DNA from 4 places in the Ruania zhangjianzhongii genome. Region 4 is predicted to be linked to each of the others. Evidence: riboswitches for the same ligand, from Rfam matches in the RefSeq annotation. Region 4 holds a riboswitch; each other region holds the start of a gene.
The links. Region 4 has a riboswitch for S-adenosylmethionine ahead of FU260_RS03530 (aminotransferase class V-fold PLP-dependent enzyme). Riboswitches for the same ligand answer to the same signal wherever they lie in the genome.
Positions count from the first base shown of each region.

Region 1 (2,906 bases), 510 kb from region 4:
CTGGCTACCGGGTATGTGCCGGAGCCCGGTGGTCGGGGAGATCTCCGGCACCAGGTAGTGGTAGTTGGAGTCGAACCACTTGGTCAGCTCCAACGGCGGAGTCTCGGCATCGCCGCGAGCGAGGCGGAACTCCTCGTCCAGGCCGAGGGGGGTACCGGTGGGCTCGATGCCGAACCGCGCGGGAACTGCACCCACCTGGAGCGCCGTGGTGAGCACCTGGTCGTAGTGGGCGAAGTCGGAGGGGATCGCGGCAGTGGCCGGGTCCAGGCCGAGTTCGGTGAGGCGGGTACGGGTACCGCGGCGGACGGCGGCGGACGCCGTGCGTAGCTCCTCGGCGCTGCTGCGGCCGGCCCAGTAGGCCTCCAGGGCGCGCTTGAGCTCACGGTTCGGGCCGATCCGGGGGTAGCCGAGGATGGTGGCGGTGGGCAGGGGCTGACTCATCAGGGGTCTCCAAAGACGGCCGCGCCTAGGGTGCGGCGAGGGGGTGGGGGGTGCGCCGGGCGGCGTGCTCAGCGGGGAGCGACCGGCATTCGCCGCAGGTCGGACTGATAGAGAAGATCGAGCACGGCGCGGGCAGAGTTGAAGGTGTACAGGTGTACACCGGGAGCGCCGGCCTCGAGCACGGCGTGCAGAAGGTCCACACTGGCGCGCAGCCCGCGGCGGTAGGCCTCCTCGGCGTCCGGTGCGTTGTCGAGGAGTTGCAGCAGGTGCTCGGGCACCGGTACGTCGGTGAGCTGGACCATCCGGCGCAGCCGGTTCGGATCGGTGAGTGGGATGATGCCGGGCACGATCGGGATGTGTACGCCGGCGGCGCGGGCAGCGCGGACCAGCTCGGCATAGTGGCGGGCGTCGTAGAACAGCTGGCTGATCGCGAAGTCCGCGCCGGCGGACTGCTTCTCGATCAGTGCGGCGACGTCATCGGCGTGCACCACGGGGGCACCGGTGGAGTCGTAGGTTCCGCCCGGATAGGTCGCCACGGAGACGCTGACCTGCTGGTCGGGATGCTGCTCGGCGGCGAGCCGGCGGAGCAGGCGGACCAGCTGTGCGGAGCGGGTCAGCCCTTCCGGGTGCGGGTGCCAGTCCTGCTCACCGGCCGGCGGGTCGCCGCGCAGAGCGAGGAAGTCCCGGACGCCCCGGTCAAGCAGTGAGGAGACGTACTCGCCGAGGTCCTCGGCGCTGGCGCCGACGCAGGTCAGATGCGCCAACGGCGTGACATCGGTGCTGGCGAGGATCTCCTCGATCAGCTCGCGGGAGGTGGTGCGGGTCGAGCCCGAGGCGCCGTAGGTGACCGAGAAGAAGTCCGGGTCGGCCTCGGCAAGCGCGGCGACGGTACGGCGCACGTTCTCCTGTCCGCGCGGGGTGCGCGGCGGGTAGAGCTCGAACGAGACGCTCGGACCACGGCCGGGCATGGACAGTAGCGGGGCGGTACTCATCGGTGCCCCCACCGGGAAAGATATGCCTTCATGAATCGACTCCATCGATCCTGGCTGTAGCACCCTTCCCCGCGGGAGGCTTCCGTTGGGGGGTTGCTGCGGCGTCGTCGAGCCAGGACTCTCAGCCGCTCTGGATGGTGTGCCTCGATCGTACCCGCCTTCACTTGCTGGGAGAAGGCGTTTCGGATCGTGAGATTTTCGACGGCGTTCGTCACCTCGCGTGTGCCGTCCCCCGGGAATGTCACACCTGGAGGGCACACTCGGGTGCAGAAGGAAGAGAAGGGAGCACACCATGGTGGGAGCACACCAGCAGCACCGGACGATGCTGAGCGAGGCGGAGGCCCGCCGGGCGCGGCTCGAGCGGGACACCGTGCTGGCCGCAGTGGCTGACGGTGAGGACGCACTGCGAATGCGAGCGGCCGGCGAAGGTCTGGATGCAGCGGAGATGGCGCTGCTCGAGGACCTGGACGCGCTGGACGCCCAGTTGCACCAGGAGCGCCGCAGCGCCTGATCCGGTGCTCGGCCGCTAGATCCCTGGTCAGCACTCTGGCGCCGGGGGTGGCCCGCTGTGGCGCCGCGGTTGGCCCAGGGGTGCGGGCGGGATTTGGCCCGCGGGTGCGGGCAGGAGTTGACCCGCGGGTGGCGACGGGACTTGGCCCGCGGTGGCGGCGGGCGCCCGCCTGCAGGGCCGGCACTGCGTGGGCATACTGAGACTGCGCCCGTGCCCCGACCTGAGGAGTCCCGATGCTCAGCGGTGAACCCGACTGGACCGCACCGGCCGAGGAACTGCTGGTCGCGCGGCAGGGCGCGCTGGGCCGGATCCGGTTGAACCGGCCGCGGCCGATCAACGCGCTCACACTGGCCATGATCGAGGCGATCACGAGCCAGCTGCAGGACTTCGCCGACGACGAGACGATCACCGCCGTGGCCCTGGACGGCGCCGGGGACCGCGGGCTGTGCTCCGGCGCGGACGTGCGAGAGATCCGGGAGTGGGTGGTCACCGGCTCCGCCGATCCCGTGCGGTTCTGGCAGGCGGAGTATGCGCTGAACGCGACGATCGCCGACTACCCGAAACCGTATGTGGCGTTCATGGACCAGGTCGTGATGGGCGGCGGGATCGGGCTGTCCGCGCACGGGTCCCTGCGGCTGGTCACCGAGCGGACCACGGCGGCGATGCCGGAGACCGGCATCGGGTTCTTCCCGGACGTCGGGGCGCTGTACTACCTGTCCCGCGGGCCGGGCGCGGTGGGTACGCACCTGGCCCTGACCGGGGCCAGCATGTCCGGAGCGGACGCGATCGCCGTCGGGTTGGCCGATGCACTCATCGCGCCCGCGGCGTGGCCGACGATCTGTGCCCGGCTGGCGGCTGGGGAGGAGCTGGACGCCTCGGTCGGCGATCGGACACCGGTGAGCGGGCTGATCGCCCAGCGGGCCTGGATCGACACCTGCTACACCGGCAACGACGCTGCGGCG
Region 1 covers NZ_CP042828.1:248,541-251,446, reverse strand. Annotated here, with positions in the region: gene metE (5-methyltetrahydropteroyltriglutamate--homocysteine S-methyltransferase) at 1-441, opposite strand, end outside; gene FU260_RS01415 (methylenetetrahydrofolate reductase) at 510-1,433, opposite strand; SAM riboswitch class I at 1,472-1,574, opposite strand; gene FU260_RS01410 (hypothetical protein) at 1,726-1,944, shown strand; gene FU260_RS01405 (enoyl-CoA hydratase/isomerase family protein) at 2,178-2,906, shown strand, end outside.
Region 1: linked by a shared signal. The riboswitch ahead of FU260_RS01415 (methylenetetrahydrofolate reductase) and the one ahead of FU260_RS03530 (aminotransferase class V-fold PLP-dependent enzyme) in region 4 are both predicted to bind S-adenosylmethionine.

Region 2 (2,906 bases), 130 kb from region 4:
CTACCACCGCGTACGGCAACCTGCCGCTGCGGGTGGCGGTGATGGGCGATGGCGGCACCGCAGTCACGCTCTCGGAGAAGTTCACCCACCTCATCACCCAGGACGGCGCCGACATCCCCGAGTTCGAACCGGTGGACCAGCAGCTCGGTCAGCTGACGGACTTTGTCACCGCGGTCACCACCGGCGCTCCGCCGCTGGTCCGCTCGACGGAAGCGCGCGCCGCCGTGGCGTTCATCGAGGCGGCGTACACCTCGGCCCGGACCGGTCGTCCCGTCCAGCCGCGATGACCGCACCCGGTCCGGGGCGTGCTCGTCGAGTGCGAGCACGCCCCGGGCCGGCCGGCCCTGACCCTCGCGGTCGGTAGCCAGTCCTACCCCCTCGCGGTCGGCAGCCAGTCCTACCCCCTCGCGGTCGGCAGCCAGTCCTGACCCCCGCGACCGGTAGCGCGACGTTCAGCCGGCCTGCTCCCGCCATGCCCGACGGAGCCGCGCTCGCGCCCGGGAGAGCGCAGCGGCCGCTCCACCCCTGGTGAGGCCAAGAGCGTGCGCCAACCCTTCGCCGTCGAGCCCCTCCCAGGCGTGCAGCAGCAGCACTTGACGGTCCTTCGCGCTGAGCTGGGCGAGGACCTCCCGCACCAAGGCGTCTTCGACGGCAAGGTCGGCCGGGTCGGCAGCGTATTCGCTGTCGTCGTCCTCGGGCAGGTGCTCCATCGGTTCGGGCCGACCCTTGCGCCGGAAGTTCGCCAGCAGGTAGCCCGCTGTCCGGTACAACCAGGCCAGCTCGTGCTCGTCCGGCAGGTCGGCGCGGCGGCGCCATGCGGTGGCGAACACATCGGCGCACAGGTCCTCGGAATCCGGCCCGGCGCCGCGGCGCACGAAGTATCGGTGCAGGGCGTCCACATGCGTGGCGAACAGGTCGTCGAACCAGGCTCGCTCGCGCACTCCCCCGGCGCGGGCAGGGTGGGGCGGTGCGCCGGCCTCCTCGGCGTCGGTCATCGCCACCTCCCCGGATTCCGCTCGACCACAGACCTCATCGTGTCTATGTCCTCGCGGTCCCGATCGTTGCACGGGGCCCGGATGGCGCACTAGTGCAGGAGGGTGTGGGTCATGGATGTGGTGCGTGAGCGTGTGCGCAGGTCAGCGCCCATCGTGGTGGTCCACTCCACCATCCGATGCGAGGACACCCACCGGGGGTCGTTCCGCAGAGAGTGGGGGCTCGCGCGTTCGGCGTTCATCGAGCTGTGGTGTCGTTTTGACGTACCGGGCGCGTCGAAATCACCCCGTAGCGACCCGTTCGGCGGCTACCGGGTCCACGAGTCGCCGCTTCCGGCCCGCCGGCTTGCAGGGCCGGGCACCCTTGGGTCCAGACACCACCCACTGACGCACACCTGGTGCAGGACCGCTCCGCCGTCGATGTCGGGCCCTCGAGCTACCCTCGATCCCACTGGTCAAGAGCCTCGGCCGCACGCCTCCGGACGTGGTCGAGCGGCAACCGCGCCACCTGGCACGGTGCCTTCCGGAGAAGACCTGGGCGCGGGCCGTCCGGCCAACGTCACGACGGGTCCCGGCGGCGCCGGGAGCCACGACCACGTGGAGTACGACCATGCCGGAGAACACCGGGAACATGGCGAACGTTGCCAACACCCCGCAGACCGCCGCCGCACCCACGAAGTGCGTCGAGCCGCGCTGCACCAGCTACCGGCCCGGCCACCGGGTTCACATCATCCAGGCCCAGCTGGTGGCGCAGACACCGTGGGGCTGGCGGGACGCCGTCCTCCGCGGGATGCAGAGTGGCTGGCTGCACCTGAGCTATCTCGACGCCGAGGCCCACCCCCGCATCTGGTCCCACACCGCCCTCACCGACGTGCTCTGCCCTGGGGCGCCGGTGCGGCTGCACGAGCAGTTTCACGTGCTGGGCTCACCCGCAGGCTGGTTCAACGTGGTGCACCGCGACGGTTCCGGTGCCGTTCCCGCACCGGCCCACCCGAGCCTCTGGCACGCCGAGCCGAGAAGGGCCGCGGTGGACAACCACACCGGACGTGCACTCCCCCTCGATCATCTGCGCCCTGGCGCGGCCGGCTAGAGGTCGGCCAGCGGAACCGCCTCATCGGCGAGCCGCTCCGGTGCGATCTCGCGGCCGATGTGCGCGCGCAGCTGATCGGAGACGTCCCAGATATTGACGTTCATCGCGGCGGTGAGCACCCCGGAGCGCAGCCAGAAGGCGAGAAACTCCCCGGACTCAAGCTCACCGCGGATCACCACGCGGTCCTCCGGCAGTCCACGACCGACGTATTCCATCCCCAGGTCGTACTGGTCGGTGAAGAAGTAGGGCTGCCAGTCGTAGACCTCGTCGGTGCCGATCAAGACCTTCGCGGCGAGCTTGCCTTGCCGGATCGCGTTGTCCCAGTGCTCCACCCGCACCCGCTGCCCGAGTGCGGTGTTCACGGCATGGGCCACGTCCCCGATCGCGTAGATGTGGTCCGCCGCGCGCAGCCGTTCGTCCACCAGGATCCCGTTCTCCACATCCAGCTCGGCCGACTCGGCGAGTCCGGTGTTCGGGGCCGCGCCGACTGCCACCAGCACGGTATCGGCCGGCAGCGTCTTTCCGTCGACCTGCACTCCGGTGACCCGGTCCGCACCCTCGATCGCGGTTGCGGCGGTCCCGGTGCGCAGGTCCACGCCGCGGGAGGTGTGCAGCCGAGCGAAGTAGCTCCCGAGCTCGGCACCCATCGTGGCCTGCAACGGTACGTCTGCCGCCTCCAGCACGGTCACCTGAGTACCCGCCTGCCGGGCGGCCGCGGCTACCTCGAGGCCGATCCAGCCGGCACCGATCACCACCAGACGCCTGCCTTCGCCGAAGGTCGCCTTGATCGCCTCGGCATCACCGATCCGGCGCAGCGTGTGCAC
Region 2 covers NZ_CP042828.1:892,241-895,146, reverse strand. Annotated here, with positions in the region: gene FU260_RS04190 (Gfo/Idh/MocA family protein) at 1-287, shown strand, start outside; gene FU260_RS04185 (RNA polymerase sigma factor) at 453-995, opposite strand; SAM riboswitch class IV at 1,446-1,564, shown strand; gene FU260_RS04180 (hypothetical protein) at 1,603-2,082, shown strand; gene FU260_RS04175 (NAD(P)/FAD-dependent oxidoreductase) at 2,079-2,906, opposite strand, start outside.
Region 2: linked by a shared signal. The riboswitch ahead of FU260_RS04180 (hypothetical protein) and the one ahead of FU260_RS03530 (aminotransferase class V-fold PLP-dependent enzyme) in region 4 are both predicted to bind S-adenosylmethionine.

Region 3 (2,906 bases), 1.2 Mb from region 4:
CGTCCAGCCGGAGCCGGTCCACCAGGCCCGGGCTCATCCCGGCGTCGGACTCACGCTGGGTGTCGATCGCGTTCGCGGCGATGATCTGCGGTGCCGCGGCCACGAGCGCGTCGGCGATCCGTTCCAGCGCGGTGTTCTTGGTGGCAGTGGTGGCGCTGCGCAGTGCACGGGCGGCGGCCCGAGCCTGGACAGCCAGTTCCTGCACGCCGGCCTGGGCCTGTTGCTCCTCGCCCTCGTCGGTGCCCGGGCGCTGATCGGTCTGCACGCTCATCCTCCCAGGATAGGCCGCGGATCGCCTCGACCGCCGGGCCGTCTCAGGCCGGCTTGCGCACCGCCGGAGACCGGGCCCCCGGGGCCGGCTTCAGACCCGGGCGCGCGCCGTCGCCCGGGCGGCGGTGCGGCGGGTGGTCGCCGGGCGGTCCACCGCCGCTCGGCGCGGTTTGCGCAGCCCCCGCGCCTGCAGGGCCGGAACCACCTCGTGCACCAGCGCGGCCACATCGGTGGGCACCGAGGCTGGGATCACGGTGAACCCGTCGGCGCCGCCGCGGTGCACCCAGGAGCTCCACAGGTCGGCCAGGTCCGCAGCAGTGCCCAGCGAACGCAGTGGGACCGCCCGCGGCAGCGTCTCCAACGAGGTGAGCAGGTCCCACCGGGCTCGCGCGCTCGGCCGGTCGGCAGAGACCACGGTCTGCACGTCCACCAGAACCCGGATCTCATCGGGGTCCCGGCCCCAGTCTGCGGCCGCCTGACGGATCGCAGTCCGTGCGGCGTGCGCCTCCTCGAACGTGGCCACAGAGAGCCGGGCGACATCTGCTCGGGCGGCCGCCAGCTCGCCGTCGACGGCATCTCGCACCGGAACCACCACCTGCGGGCGGGCCGAACGCTCCCCCCAGGCACTGATCACCGAATCCACCGCGCGGGGGGCGAGCCCCCCGCCGGTCTCCAGCTGCCACCCGGCACGGCCGGCACTGGCCCGGTGCACGCTGGCGATCGCCCCGGCCACGTGATCGGCGCGAGAACGCCCGAGCGGCACCGCAGCCACCAGGGTGGCTGCGGTGGTGTGCCGGGACAGTCGGGAGGCGGCCACCGCACCGTCGAGCCAGTCATCGCGACGGCGCAGACCGGCAGCGTGGAAGGTCTCGTCCAGGGTGATCAGGTCCACGCCGCCGTTATCGGCCAACGAAGCTAGACCGGCCAACCGGCCCATGATGAAGGACTCGGCGTCGGAGTCGGCGGCACGGCGCCATTCCCGCGGCGCACCGGCACCGGACAGGTCGAGCGCGATCAGCGAGGTCTGCTGGCGCGAGCGGGCGAGCCGAGCGGCTCGAGGCTGGGCGGCGGGCGCCGGTTCCGTAGCGACGGAGTCGGTGCGGGTCTCGGACAGGTGTGAGCGCGTGAAAGCCATGGGAGTTCCTTGCAACCAGAGGAGCGGAAGGCCCAGCTGCGCTGAGGCACGCCGACGGTGTCACTCCGTCAGCCTTGTGCGACGCGCGAACCAGGGGTGGGGCCGAGGGGCGAGACGCCCGGGGCACCGGATGAGGTTCGGCTCAGGCCGGCATGGAGCAACAGCACATGAGGCAGGTAGCGGCGTGCAGGACGGGCACGTATTGCTGGGCCTGGTTCATGATGGCTGTGCTGTTCCTTCTACTCGTACCGCAACGCTGGCGGTGCTGCGCTTGCCCCGCCGGAGAGGAACGGGGCCAGGTCGTCACCCGGGGCACCCCACCGCATGTGGAGGGTTGCCGGTCAACCGGCCGGGGCCATCTGATTGACGCTCAAGACCTACACCAACACTCTACGGACACGATGGATGACGTGTCAACAATCAGTAGGTGTCGATCCGCGCCCACGAAGTGAGATGCGCCACCACCCGTGCCAAGGCCCGCCGGGCCCGGGTTAGCGTGGCGGTGTGAGTGCACTGAGTGAGTCCGACAGTGCCCGGGGTGGCACAGCGCCCGAGACTGCCGGCGCACCGGGCGACCAGCTGGCCGGTGAGGACTTCAAGCGCGTATTCCGCCAGCACCCGGCCGGCGTCGCGGTGATCACGCTGGCCGCGGAGCACGGCCCCGTCGGGTTCACTGCGACCAGCGTGATCTCAGTCTCGGCCACTCCCCCGATGCTCGCGTTCGCCATCGCCTCGAGCTCCTCGTCCTGGCAGGCGCTGCGGCAGGCGGACACCGTGCTGGTGCACTTCTTGGATGCGGCCAGTGCGCACCTGTCCGCCCAGTTCGCCCGGCGCGGCACGGACCGGTTCGCCGGGGTGGCTGCCGAGCGGCTACCCGGCGGGGAACCGCTGCTGACCGATGCCGCCGCGTGGCTGCGCGCGCGGGTGGTCGATCGGGTCCGCACTGGGGAGAGCCACCTGGTCACGTTGCACGCTCTGGAAGCCCAGATCGACCGGGCCGAGCGGCCGCTGGTCTACCACGACCGCACCTACCACGGCATCGGCGCGCACACCCGCCTGTAGAGAGCCACTGAGGTGATTAGGCTCACCTCATGGAGTCTCCGATCACCGCCTACCTGCACCAGCTGCACGACCAGATCGCGCAGCTGCGCGAGGGTACGCCCTATCGCATCGGGGCCCGCGGTGCGGTGGACCCGGACGACTTCGGCATCGCCCTGGCCACCGTGGACGGCTACGTCTACCAGGTGGGCACCACCAGCAAGGAGTTCTCCCTCCAGTCCTTGTCCAAACCGCTGAGCTACGGTCTGGTGCTGGCCGACCTCGGCATCGAGTCCGTGGACGCAAAGATCGACGTCGAACCCTCGGGCGACCCGTTCAACGAGATCTCCCTCGACCCGGAGACCGGACGACCGGCGAACGCGATGATCAACGCCGGGGCGCTGGCCGTGGTCTCGATGATCAAGGGCTCCGGCGGGCGATCAGCGATCCAGCGCATCGACGA
Region 3 covers NZ_CP042828.1:1,946,202-1,949,107, reverse strand. Annotated here, with positions in the region: gene FU260_RS09120 (glutamate-5-semialdehyde dehydrogenase) at 1-271, opposite strand, end outside; gene FU260_RS09115 (LLM class oxidoreductase) at 362-1,405, opposite strand; SAM riboswitch class IV at 1,668-1,783, opposite strand; gene FU260_RS09110 (flavin reductase family protein) at 1,910-2,467, shown strand; gene glsA (glutaminase A) at 2,497-2,906, shown strand, end outside.
Region 3: linked by a shared signal. The riboswitch ahead of FU260_RS09115 (LLM class oxidoreductase) and the one ahead of FU260_RS03530 (aminotransferase class V-fold PLP-dependent enzyme) in region 4 are both predicted to bind S-adenosylmethionine.

Region 4 (2,906 bases):
AGGTCCTGCAGCAGCGCGATCGCCTCGGGGAGCTCGCGCTGATCGTCGGCAGGCTGCCAGCGGCCGGCCACCACCTCGTACTGCCCACGCGGTCCGGCGGACAGGTAGGCCTGGAGTGCGCGGAGCAGCCGGTCAATGTGTTCGGCAGTGGTACCCAACCCGATACTGGCCCGCAACCCCGCACTCAGGCCGCGCCCCGTGAGCAGTGGATGGGCGCAGAACCGGCCGTCCCGCACCCCGATGCCGTGCTCGGCGGACAGGTAGGCCGCGACCAGCCCGGCATCGTGACCGGGCAGAGTGAAGGAGACTACGGCTACCGGCTCGGTGGCATCGGGCCACAGGTGCAGCACGTCGGCGCCGTCGATCGCCTCGAGGCCGGTCACCAAGCGATCCCGGAGCCCACGGTCATGTGCGGCGAGCTGCTCGCTGACCTGCCCCAGCTGAGTGCAGGCGACCCCGAGCGCGAGCGCGCCGATGACGTTCGGGCTCCCCGCTTCGTGCCGCTGCGGGGCCGGCTCCCACGTGGTGTGGCGTACCTGCACCTCGGTGACGGCACCGCCACCGGCGAGGTAGGGCGTGCCCTCATCCAGCCAGTCCCGCCGGCCGACCAGGGCACCGGCGCCGTAGGGCGCGTAGAGCTTGTGCCCGGACAGTGCCACGTAGTCGGCACCGGTCTCGGTGAGGGAGAACGGCCGGTGCGGGGCGAGCTGGGCGGCGTCGACCACCACTCGGGTGCCGGCAGCGTGCGCAACCTGGACCACCTCCGCCACCGGCAGTGCCTCACCGGTCACGTTGGAGGCACCGGTGATGGCCAGCAACCGGTAGTTGTGGGTGGCCAACGTGCTGGCCACGGCGTTCAGGGTCTCGGTGACCGTGGCCCGGGCGGTGATGACGTCCGCACCATGGCGCTGCCAGGGGAGCAGGTTCGCGTGGTGCTCGATGTCCAGCACCAGTACGCGGGCACCGTCCGGGACGCAGCCAGCGAGCAGGTTGAGGGAGTCGGTGGTGTTGCGGGTGATCACCACGACGTCGTCGGCGCGGGCGCCGACGAATGCGCCCACTGCGGCGCGGGCCTGCTCGTACAGCGCTGTGGACACCTGGGACAGGTATCCGGCACCACGGTGCACGCTCGCATAGAGGGGAAGGGCGCGATCCACCGCGTCCCCGACAGCGGCCAGGGCGGGGGCCGACGCGGCGTAGTCGAGATTGGCGTACGGCACGGACGTGGCGCCGTCGAGCGGGTGGGTGAGCGGAACCTCGGTGTGCTCACCGAGAAGCGGGAGAAGAGCCATGATGATCCTCCTGTGGTCCGACGGACCAGAGGCCCGCGCTTGCCGCACGCCACCTCGGCGCCGGCCAGGTCGTCACCCGGGGCACCCCACCGCGGTTGGAGGGTTGCCGGCCAGCGAGCCGGGGCTTCGCGCTGGCGCTCATGACCTTGAGAACAAGCATGCCACAGCCCGGCGGCGGTGCCACGTACCAACCGGACCCGGTCCACGATGTGGTCAGCCTTGGCGTGCAGGTTCACCTGCGGGTGCGACGACGGCCGGCGATGGGTCCTCCTGCCCATTTTGCTCAACCCGGGTGCAGTTCTACGCTGCTCGTGGGGCCGCGGTAGCTCTTCGATCCCGAAATGGGGGGATGTGGGGCACCGCCAGAGGGAAGGAGAGCTCCGTGACGAGCACATTGATGACTGGTGCCCGCAGGGCGACGGCAGTCGCTGCTGCCGCACTACTGCTGGTGGCAGGGTGTGATGACGGCGCCGACCAGGCGGCACCGCCGGAAGCGCCCGCTGAGCAGGAGACCGAGGCCGCCGGCGAAGAGCCGACCGACGCCGCCGAGGATGCACCCGATGACGGTTCGGCTGAGGAGGAAGGCGCCGACGCCGGGGAGGACGCGGGCGGCGAGGACGAAGCAGGCAGCGACGGCGAGGAGCCGGCTGAGGACGCGTCGGCCGAACGGATCTCCGGCGACCCCTGCACCGACCTCAGCGCGGACGAGGTGGGCGGGGTGCTCGGCAACGAGGTCGGCGACCGCGAGGAAGTACCCGGCCAGGACGCGCCAGCGCCCGAGGGTGCCGGCGGCGAAGGCATGGTGATCTGCGCCTATCACGCGGACACTCCGGACGTCCCCTCGGCAGTGCTCTACTGGGTGATGCCGATGGACTACCCCGACGAGATGCCGGAAGACGTGCAGGCGGAGCAGGACGAGAACCGGGTCAGCCAGTTCGTCGCCGGAGGTGAGGAGATCGACGTCGAGGGCGCCTCGCAGGCCACGGTGGAGATCAGCAGCGGTGGCAACGTGATGCAGGTCACCATCATGGCCGCTGTCGGTGGCGCGGTGCTGAACACCAGCCTGGTGGCCGAGGACGGCGCGCTCGACGAGAGCGACATCGCGACGGCGGTCGAACTCGCGGAGCTCGCCATCTCGAAGGCCTGACGGTGCGGTCCCCGAGGGCGGGGTGACGCCGTCTTCGAGGGTTCGAGGGCTTCCTCTCGCCCGGCCGAGCATTCACCGGCAGGGGCCGGGCTCCGCGCGCACGTCCGCAGCCTGGCCGGTGGCCGTGATGGGCAGATCACCCCATCGCGGCCACCGGCGCAGGGTGGTTACTGTACGAGTGGGCCGTACAGGCGGCCGGGTTCCGAATATCCGGCCGATCAATGCCTGGTGCGCGCAGGGAGACTAGGGAGACAAACAGGTGAAGACTTCGACAGTGCGTGGCGTGCGTTCCGCGGTTGCTGCCAGCGGTGTCGCGCTGCTGATGTTCGTGGCCGGCTGCGGTGGCTCGGACGATGCCGGCGACGGTAACCGCGACGAGCAGTCCGCCGAGGCCGACGCGAACGGCGAGGAGCCGGCGGAGGACGACTCGGCCGCCGAGGAAGAGCCCGCTGAAGATGACGCGGCCG
Region 4 covers NZ_CP042828.1:761,700-764,605, forward strand. Annotated here, with positions in the region: gene FU260_RS03530 (aminotransferase class V-fold PLP-dependent enzyme) at 1-1,292, opposite strand, end outside; SAM riboswitch class IV at 1,323-1,438, opposite strand; gene FU260_RS03535 (hypothetical protein) at 1,675-2,439, shown strand; gene FU260_RS03540 (hypothetical protein) at 2,699-2,906, shown strand, end outside.